2 regions of the Mesobacillus sp. AQ2 genome follow, and region 2 is predicted to be linked to the other one. Evidence: a T-box and tRNA genes for the amino acid it is inferred to sense, from the RefSeq annotation. Region 2 holds a T-box; the other holds one or more tRNA genes.
The links. The T-box of region 2 lies ahead of serS (serine--tRNA ligase). A T-box ahead of a tRNA ligase gene usually reads a tRNA of that ligase, here a tRNA-Ser.
Positions count from the first base shown of each region.

Region 1 (4,405 bases), 220 kb from region 2:
CATCTGACCTTGCCCGTGAAGAGTTCCCGAACTATCAAGTAGAGGAAAGAAGTGCCGTTTCGATCGCACGCAGATTGCAAGATCCCCTGGCAGAACTCGTGAAAATCGATCCTAAATCTGTTGGTGTCGGTCAATACCAGCATGATGTAAGCCAGAAGAAACTATCCGAATCCCTGACATTCGTTGTAGAAACGGCAGTTAACCAGGTGGGTGTTAACGTAAACACAGCCTCATCATCATTGTTGCAATATGTATCAGGACTATCAAAGACGGTTGCCAATAACATCATCAAGAAGCGAGAAGAGGAAGGGAAGTTCACGAGCCGGGCACAGCTTAAAAAAATCCCGCGCCTTGGAGCCAAGACCTATGAACAGGCAATTGGATTCCTTCGTGTCATTGACGGAAAAGAACCGCTTGACCGCACTGGCATCCACCCGGAAAGCTATGGCGAGGTAAAGCAGCTGCTTGACAGTCTCGGATTTAAAACGTCTGATCTAGGGACATCCGCACTGAAGGATGCTTTAGGGCAAATCAATATCGATCAGACAGCTGACCAGCTTGGAATCGGTAAACTGACGCTTAAGGACATCATTGACGCTCTCGTCCGTCCAGAAAGAGACCCGCGTGATGAACTTCCAGCTCCGCTTCTAAAGAAAGATGTTCTAAAGCTGGAGGATCTAAAACCAGGGATGGAGCTTCAGGGGACTGTAAGAAATGTAGTGGATTTCGGAGCTTTTGTGGATATCGGCGTTAAACAGGATGGCCTTGTCCATATCTCCAAACTAAGCAACCGCTTTGTAAAACACCCATTGGATATTGTCTCGGTAGGCGATGTAGTAACAGTATGGGTAGACAGTGTAGACCAGAAAAAAGGCCGTGTCGCTTTGACAATGCTGAAGCCCGATCAAGCAAAATAAAGAAGACTGCAGTCAATCCTGCAGTCTTTTTCACTACTCCTGTTTCTTTCTATAAAAAAACCAACATTGATTTAAGAGTTTGATTTGATAACGATTTTTTTCATAGAAGGCTCGTTTCATTTGATTCTGGAACCAGACTGGCATAAACAATACCTCCTTAAGATAAATACGGTAAAAGGTAACATTAATATATGCTATAATGGGTTGTCAGGTTTCTAAAAAGGCAGGAGTTCTTAAATGACAGACCAAGAATTGCAGAATCTTGTTAGTAAAATCTCAGATGACTATTTCCAAAAGCCTTTCAGGCATAAAGCCTTCTTCAATTCCCGACTTCGAACCACCGGCGGCAGGTACATGCTGAATAGCCACAATATCGAAATTAACAAAAAGTATTTCGAACAGCTTGGAGAAGAGGAGCTTATCGGTATTATCAAGCATGAGCTTTGCCATTACCATCTTCACCTGGAAGGGAAAGGCTATAAGCATCGAGACAATGATTTTAGGAAATTGCTCAAACAAGTAGATGCACCCAGATTTTGTTCCACTCTGCCTGAGGAAAAGAAACGAAAATCAAAGAGCCAAAAGTTCCTGATTTATCAATGCAGCAAATGTAAGTTGGACTATCGCAGGAAAAGATCCATTAACACTTCAAAATATGTTTGCGGAAAATGCAGGGGAAAGCTGGTCAAGGTCAAAGAAATAGTTGTAGATTAAGGTTTCCAGGCATTCAAGCTCGGGTTCGAAAAATATTAAAAACATGGTTGACTTTTGCTGGGCTGCTCCCTATAATAGTAAGAGTCGATAAGACGTCATCATGAAATAACGCAAGAAGAAATGCTGCTATTCCGCAGTAGCTCAGTGGTAGAGCACTCGGCTGTTAACCGAGCGGTCGTAGGTTCGAATCCTACCTGCGGAGCCATTAATTTTTTCGAGGTATGGGGAAGTACTCAAGAGGCTGAAGAGGCGCCCCTGCTAAGGGTGTAGGTCGGGTAACCGGCGCGAGGGTTCAAATCCCTCCTTCTCCGCCAGAACATTTCATATATGGCCCCTTGGTCAAGCGGTTAAGACACCGCCCTTTCACGGCGGTAACACGGGTTCGAATCCCGTAGGGGTCACCATTTGCAAAAAAAACAAAAAATATCTTCAATGGTCCCGTGGTGTAGCGGTTAACATGCCTGCCTGTCACGCAGGAGATCGCCGGTTCGATCCCGGTCGGGACCGCCATTTTCATTGGGCTATAGCCAAGCGGTAAGGCAACGGACTTTGACTCCGTCATGCGTTGGTTCGAATCCAGCTAGCCCAGCCATTTTTTTGAGCCATTAGCTCAGTCGGCAGAGCAGATTGCTCGCTGCATTGAGTTTTCTTCCCTGGCAATCTGCGAGAAAGACCGAAGGTCTTTTGAGCATCAGATGCGATGAGGGAAAATAAATGGGTGGATACAATCTTTGTTCCACTTCAAAAATGAGCCATTAGCTCAGTCGGTAGAGCATCTGACTTTTAATCAGAGGGTCGAAGGTTCGAGTCCTTCATGGCTCACCAGTTTTTTTACAACAGTTGAAAAAACTTTCTCTGGATTCTGCTTAGGCGGGATGATATTAATACGCGGGTGTGGCGGAATTGGCAGACGCACCAGACTTAGGATCTGGCGCCGCAAGGCGTGGGGGTTCGACTCCCTTCACCCGCACCATTAATTACCTGTTGATTAATGCGTTTGAATCAGTTAAGATATAAACCTGTCATGTTATGCGGTCGTGGCGGAATGGCAGACGCGCTAGGTTGAGGGCCTAGTGGGGGCAACCCCGTGGAGGTTCAAGTCCTCTCGGCCGCACCAAAAAAGATATTGACACACTTAAACGATTGTGTTAATATATATAAGTTGCTATTAAAACATTATGCGCCCGTAGCTCAATTGGATAGAGCGTCTGACTACGGATCAGAAGGTTATGGGTTCGACTCCTTTCGGGCGCGCCATTATATTTTCTCTTTATCGGGGAGTAGCTCAGCTTGGTAGAGCACTTGGTTTGGGACCAAGGGGTCGCAGGTTCGAATCCTGTCTTCCCGACCATCAGCAACTAATATCATATGCGGGTGTAGTTTACTGGTAAAACCTCAGCCTTCCAAGCTGATGTAGTGGGTTCGATTCCCATCACCCGCTCCAGTTTAATTGTTCTTTGAAAACTAAACAAACAAGCGTCAACAAACAATAAATTATCATGCTTCTATTAATAGAAGACATGAGCCAACGTTTTAACTTATGAGCTAACTCATAACTCTTTCTTGGAGAGTTTGATCCTGGCTCAGGACGAACGCTGGCGGCGTGCCTAATACATGCAAGTCGAGCGGATCTTCATTAGCTTGCTTTTGAAGATCAGCGGCGGACGGGTGAGTAACACGTGGGCAACCTGCCTGTAAGACTGGGATAACTTCGGGAAACCGGAGCTAATACCGGATAATCCTTTCCCTCACATGAGGGAAAGCTGAAAGACGGTTTCGGCTGTCACTTACAGATGGGCCCGCGGCGCATTAGCTAGTTGGTGAGGTAACGGCTCACCAAGGCAACGATGCGTAGCCGACCTGAGAGGGTGATCGGCCACACTGGGACTGAGACACGGCCCAGACTCCTACGGGAGGCAGCAGTAGGGAATCTTCCGCAATGGACGAAAGTCTGACGGAGCAACGCCGCGTGAACGATGAAGGCTTTCGGGTCGTAAAGTTCTGTTGTCAGGGAAGAACAAGTACCGGAGTAACTGCCGGTACCTTGACGGTACCTGACCAGAAAGCCACGGCTAACTACGTGCCAGCAGCCGCGGTAATACGTAGGTGGCAAGCGTTGTCCGGAATTATTGGGCGTAAAGCGCGCGCAGGCGGTTCCTTAAGTCTGATGTGAAAGCCCCCGGCTCAACCGGGGAGGGTCATTGGAAACTGGGGAACTTGAGTGCAGAAGAGGAGAGCGGAATTCCACGTGTAGCGGTGAAATGCGTAGAGATGTGGAGGAACACCAGTGGCGAAGGCGGCTCTCTGGTCTGTAACTGACGCTGAGGCGCGAAAGCGTGGGGAGCGAACAGGATTAGATACCCTGGTAGTCCACGCCGTAAACGATGAGTGCTAAGTGTTAGAGGGTTTCCGCCCTTTAGTGCTGCAGCAAACGCATTAAGCACTCCGCCTGGGGAGTACGGCCGCAAGGCTGAAACTCAAAGGAATTGACGGGGGCCCGCACAAGCGGTGGAGCATGTGGTTTAATTCGAAGCAACGCGAAGAACCTTACCAGGTCTTGACATCCTCTGACAACCCTAGAGATAGGGCGTTCCCCTTCGGGGGACAGAGTGACAGGTGGTGCATGGTTGTCGTCAGCTCGTGTCGTGAGATGTTGGGTTAAGTCCCGCAACGAGCGCAACCCTTGATCTTAGTTGCCAGCATTCAGTTGGGCACTCTAAGGTGACTGCCGGTGACAAACCGGAGGAAGGTGGGGATGACGTCAAATCATCATG
Region 1 covers NZ_CP126080.1:244,058-248,462, forward strand. Annotated here, with positions in the region: gene QNH36_RS01325 (Tex family protein) at 1-917, shown strand, start outside; gene cmpA (cortex morphogenetic protein CmpA) at 951-1,061, opposite strand; gene QNH36_RS01335 (SprT family protein) at 1,155-1,631, shown strand; tRNA gene QNH36_RS01340 (tRNA-Asn) at 1,762-1,836, shown strand; tRNA gene QNH36_RS01345 (tRNA-Ser) at 1,855-1,945, shown strand; tRNA gene QNH36_RS01350 (tRNA-Glu) at 1,961-2,035, shown strand; tRNA gene QNH36_RS01355 (tRNA-Asp) at 2,066-2,141, shown strand; tRNA gene QNH36_RS01360 (tRNA-Gln) at 2,149-2,223, shown strand; tRNA gene QNH36_RS01365 (tRNA-Lys) at 2,381-2,456, shown strand; tRNA gene QNH36_RS01370 (tRNA-Leu) at 2,520-2,604, shown strand; tRNA gene QNH36_RS01375 (tRNA-Leu) at 2,663-2,748, shown strand; tRNA gene QNH36_RS01380 (tRNA-Arg) at 2,812-2,888, shown strand; tRNA gene QNH36_RS01385 (tRNA-Pro) at 2,906-2,982, shown strand; tRNA gene QNH36_RS01390 (tRNA-Gly) at 3,002-3,075, shown strand; rRNA gene QNH36_RS01395 (16S ribosomal RNA) at 3,192-4,405, shown strand, end outside.
Region 1: it encodes a tRNA-Ser, which carries the amino acid that the T-box ahead of serS (serine--tRNA ligase) is inferred to sense. The anticodon was not compared.

Region 2 (4,405 bases):
CGTTCTGGATAAAAAGAAGCTTAACAAAGATGGTGAGCTGACTGCTCCAATCAAAAAAGGCGAACAAGTCGGCTATATGACTGTTAAGAATACCCAAGATGAAAAGATCAGCTTCCTGACTGAAGATGGCCAAAAAGAAATTCAGGTTCCAGTCGTTGCTGCTGAAAGCGTGGAAAAAGCAAACTGGTTCGTGCTTACAATGCGTGGAATCGGCGGGTTCTTTGGAGACCTGTTTGGCGGCGTTGCTGATACGGTAAAAGGTTGGTTTTAATGAATAATCAAAGGTTTCCTGTCTTGACAGGAAACCTTTTTTATTGTTTATTTTCAATAGGGGTAGCTGTAATTCCGACTAAAAAAGTCCGAATATCCAGTTATTTGTATTTGCTTTACATAGTAATCCCTTAAAAGGGACAAGGGGGAGTAAGAATGAGGACAGGTACTGATCGTGTTAAACGTGGTATGGCAGAAATGCAAAAGGGCGGCGTCATTATGGATGTTGTCAATGCCGAGCAGGCAAAGATTGCTGAAGAAGCAGGTGCGGTTGCCGTAATGGCACTTGAGCGTGTTCCTTCAGATATCCGTGCAGCTGGCGGTGTAGCAAGAATGGCTGACCCGAGAATCGTTGAAGAAGTGATGGGTGCTGTCACGATTCCCGTTATGGCAAAAGCAAGGATTGGACATATTGTAGAAGCACGTGTGCTAGAAGCAATGGGCGTTGATTATATCGATGAAAGTGAAGTTTTGACTCCGGCAGATGAGGAGTACCACCTGAATAAAAGAGATTACACAGTTCCGTTCGTCTGCGGATGCCGCGATCTTGGCGAAGCAGCCAGAAGGATTGGCGAGGGAGCATCCATGCTTCGTACAAAGGGTGAGCCAGGCACTGGAAACATCGTTGAAGCTGTTCGCCATATCCGCAAGGTGAACGCACAGGTTCGCAAAGTAGTCGCAATGGATATTGATGAGCTTATGACAGAAGCTAAGCTTCTTGGAGCGCCATATGAGCTTCTTCTTGAAATCAAGGAGCTTGGACGTCTCCCGGTCGTCAACTTTGCAGCAGGAGGCGTAGCAACGCCCGCAGACGCAGCATTGATGATGCAGCTTGGTGCTGATGGAGTATTTGTTGGATCTGGTATCTTCAAATCTGATAATCCAGCGAAGTTTGCAAAGGCAATTGTCGAAGCAACGACACATTATCAGGATTATGAATTGATTGCGAACATTTCGAAAGGCCTTGGCATCCCGATGAAGGGCATGGAGATTTCATCATTGGCCCCTGAAGCCCGCATGCAGGATCGCGGCTGGTAAGGAGTATCAATATGGTGAAAATCGGAGTACTAGGCCTTCAAGGGGCTGTCCGTGAGCATATATGGGCAATCGAGGCTTCTGGGGCAGAGGGCGTAGTTGTTAAACGTCCCGGTCAGCTGGAAGAGATAGACGGATTGATCATTCCAGGCGGAGAAAGCACGGCCATTCGCCGTCTGATTGATAAGTATGGATTCATGGACGAGTTGAAAAAATTCGCTGCAGATGGCAAGCCAATGTTCGGGACCTGCGCAGGATTGATCTTGCTGTCGAACGACCTGGTTGGCTATGATGAACCGCATATCGGTGTCATGGATGTGAAAGTGGAACGCAACTCGTTCGGGCGCCAGCGTGAGAGTTTTGAAGCAGATATCGATATTTCCGGAGTGGCTGACAATTTTTCCGCCGTATTCATCCGGGCTCCTCATATCGTGGAAGCGGGTGAGAATGTCGAAGTGCTTGCAAAGCATAATGACAGGATTGTCGCTGCCCGTGATGGTCAATTCCTCGGCTGTTCCTTCCATCCGGAATTGACAGATGATTTTCGGCTCATGAATTACTTTGTTAAAATGGTAGAAGAGTCTAAGAGTAAAAATTTTGCATAAACTGCTTGCATGCTGAACATAATTGTAGTAAATTATGAATTAAAATTCGATAGTAAAAGCGATGAGAGGGAATAGTAGCTTGTTTCCATTCCGAAGAGAACCGGTGGTTGGTGCAAACCGGTGTCTGGAACAAACGAATCCGCCCTCGAGCAGAGTATGGAACGCCATATGGCCAGTAAATACTCTCGGTAAAAACCGTTATTTTATGAGTGGAAGGCATTTTTGCCTTCAACTAGGGTGGCAACGCGGGTTAACTCTCGTCCCTTTTTGGGGACGGGAGTTTTTTATTTTATCAAAAGCTTTTTACTGCATATCAAAAAGGGAGGGATTCGCAGTGTTAGACGTAAAGTATTTAAGGGCGAATTTTGAAGAAGTAAAACAGAAGCTTCAGCACCGTGGCGAAGACTTGACTGATTTTGGAAAGTTTGAGGACCTGGATGTCAAGCGCAGGGAATTGATCCTTGAAGCTGAACAGCTGAAGAGCAGGAGGAATGAAGTATCCCAGCAGGTTGCGCAGCTTAAGCGTGAAAAGCAGGATGCAGACCACCTGATTGCGGAAATGCGTGAAGTAGGCGACAAAATCAAGGTGCTGGATGATCAATTGCGTGAGGTCGAGGAAGAGCTCGAGGCATTGATGCTTAGCATTCCGAATATCCCGCATGAAAGTGTTCCAGTTGGCGAAACAGAAGACGATAACGTGGAAATTCGCAAATGGGGCGAAGTCCGTGACTTTGAATTTGAAGCTAAGCCGCACTGGGAAATCGCAGACCATCTGAAAATCCTTGATTTTGAACGTGCAGGAAAAGTAACAGGCAGCCGTTTTGTCTTTTACAAAGGCTTAGGCGCACGCCTTGAGCGCGCATTGATGAGCTTCATGCTTGACCTGCATGTGGATGAGCATGGCTACAAGGAAATCCTTCCTCCGTACATGGTCAACCGCGCAAGCATGACAGGAACAGGACAGCTGCCTAAGTTTGAAGAGGATGCATTCCGCATCGAGAGCGAAGATTACTTCCTGATCCCGACAGCCGAGGTGCCTGTCACGAATATGCACCGTGACGAGATCCTGAGCGGTGAAGAGCTGCCAGTCAATTATGCAGCATACAGTGCATGTTTCCGTTCTGAGGCAGGATCCGCCGGACGAGATACACGCGGTTTGATCCGCCAGCATCAGTTCAACAAAGTGGAGTTGGTGAAGTTTGTTAAGCCTGAAGACTCTTATGACGAGCTGGAAAAGCTGACTGGACACGCCGAAAAGGTGCTTCAGCTGTTAGGCCTGCCATACCGCGTTTTGAGCATGTGCTCTGCTGACCTCGGCTTTACTGCTGCTAAGAAGTATGATATCGAAGTCTGGATTCCAAGCTACGGCACGTATAGGGAAATCTCTTCTTGCAGTAACTTTGAAAGCTTCCAGGCAAGACGTGCGAATATCCGGTTCCGCCGCGAGCCTAAGGCAAAGCCTGAACATGTGCATACCTTGAACGGATCCGGCCTTGCGATTGGCCGTACAGTTGCCGCGATTCTCGAGAACTACCAGCAGGCTGATGGAAGTGTCATCATTCCAGAAGCACTGCGTCCATACATGGGCAATAGGGAAGTTATTGCTCCTGAATAAGTTTCATTAATAAGCGGTTTAAACTTTGATTAGTGTCTAGATCCAACGCCTAGCTCCTCGAGTTGCTTGTCCAGTTTCGCCTCCTAAAAACTCCGAAACTTCAACTCCGCCGGCAGAAGCAAAAAGCGCTTCTTTGTCGGAGTCTCCAGTTTCTGCGTTTCTGGGCAGTCGGCTATACATTTCGATTTCGGTCCGTCCAATGAAGTCAAAGAACGACTTCACTGGTCGGCCCTCCGTGGCACACGATGTGCTAGACCCGCCAGCCACAGGACGTGGCGTTTTTAGGCGGGCAGCGCTTGTCGGAGCTGACCAAGGCGTTTCCGCTTTTCTTTTGGGCAGGATTCATTCCTGCCCAAAAAAACTTTTAAAGAATTGTTGACTCGTTTTTGAATACGTGATATTATATTTCTTGTCTCGGAGGTATACCCAAGTCCGGCTGAAGGGATCGGTCTTGAAAACCGACAGGCGGGTAACACCGCGCGGGGGTTCGAATCCCTCTACCTCCTCCATTTAATTTTTCAATTAAAGCATTAACGCATAAAACAATTTGGAGATTGTGTAAGGAAACCCGTTACTATGTAGCGGGTTTTTTTATATATTATAACTGGACGTTGATAGTAGAGAAATAAACGGATAAACTTCACTAAAATTTGGAGCTTCCCTTATTTCCTTTTCATTTATTAAATTCAACTCATTGGATTTTGTCTTATATAGAACAGTTAACCGGAATATCTCCTCTTATTTTTGCTTTAAAAACTATACATAGCTAAAATATCATCACTTATGAATTCTCACACTTTCACGAGTATCTTTTTCTTACAAAATAAAAACCGCCAAATGGCGGTTTTACTTTTTCAATAATTGAGTTTGTTTGATATGT
Region 2 covers NZ_CP126080.1:20,928-25,332, forward strand. Annotated here, with positions in the region: gene QNH36_RS00085 (serine hydrolase) at 1-271, shown strand, start outside; gene pdxS (pyridoxal 5'-phosphate synthase lyase subunit PdxS) at 427-1,308, shown strand; gene pdxT (pyridoxal 5'-phosphate synthase glutaminase subunit PdxT) at 1,320-1,910, shown strand; T-box leader at 1,963-2,178, shown strand; gene serS (serine--tRNA ligase) at 2,245-3,525, shown strand; tRNA gene QNH36_RS00105 (tRNA-Ser) at 3,942-4,034, shown strand; gene QNH36_RS00110 (deoxynucleoside kinase) at 4,372-4,405, opposite strand, start outside.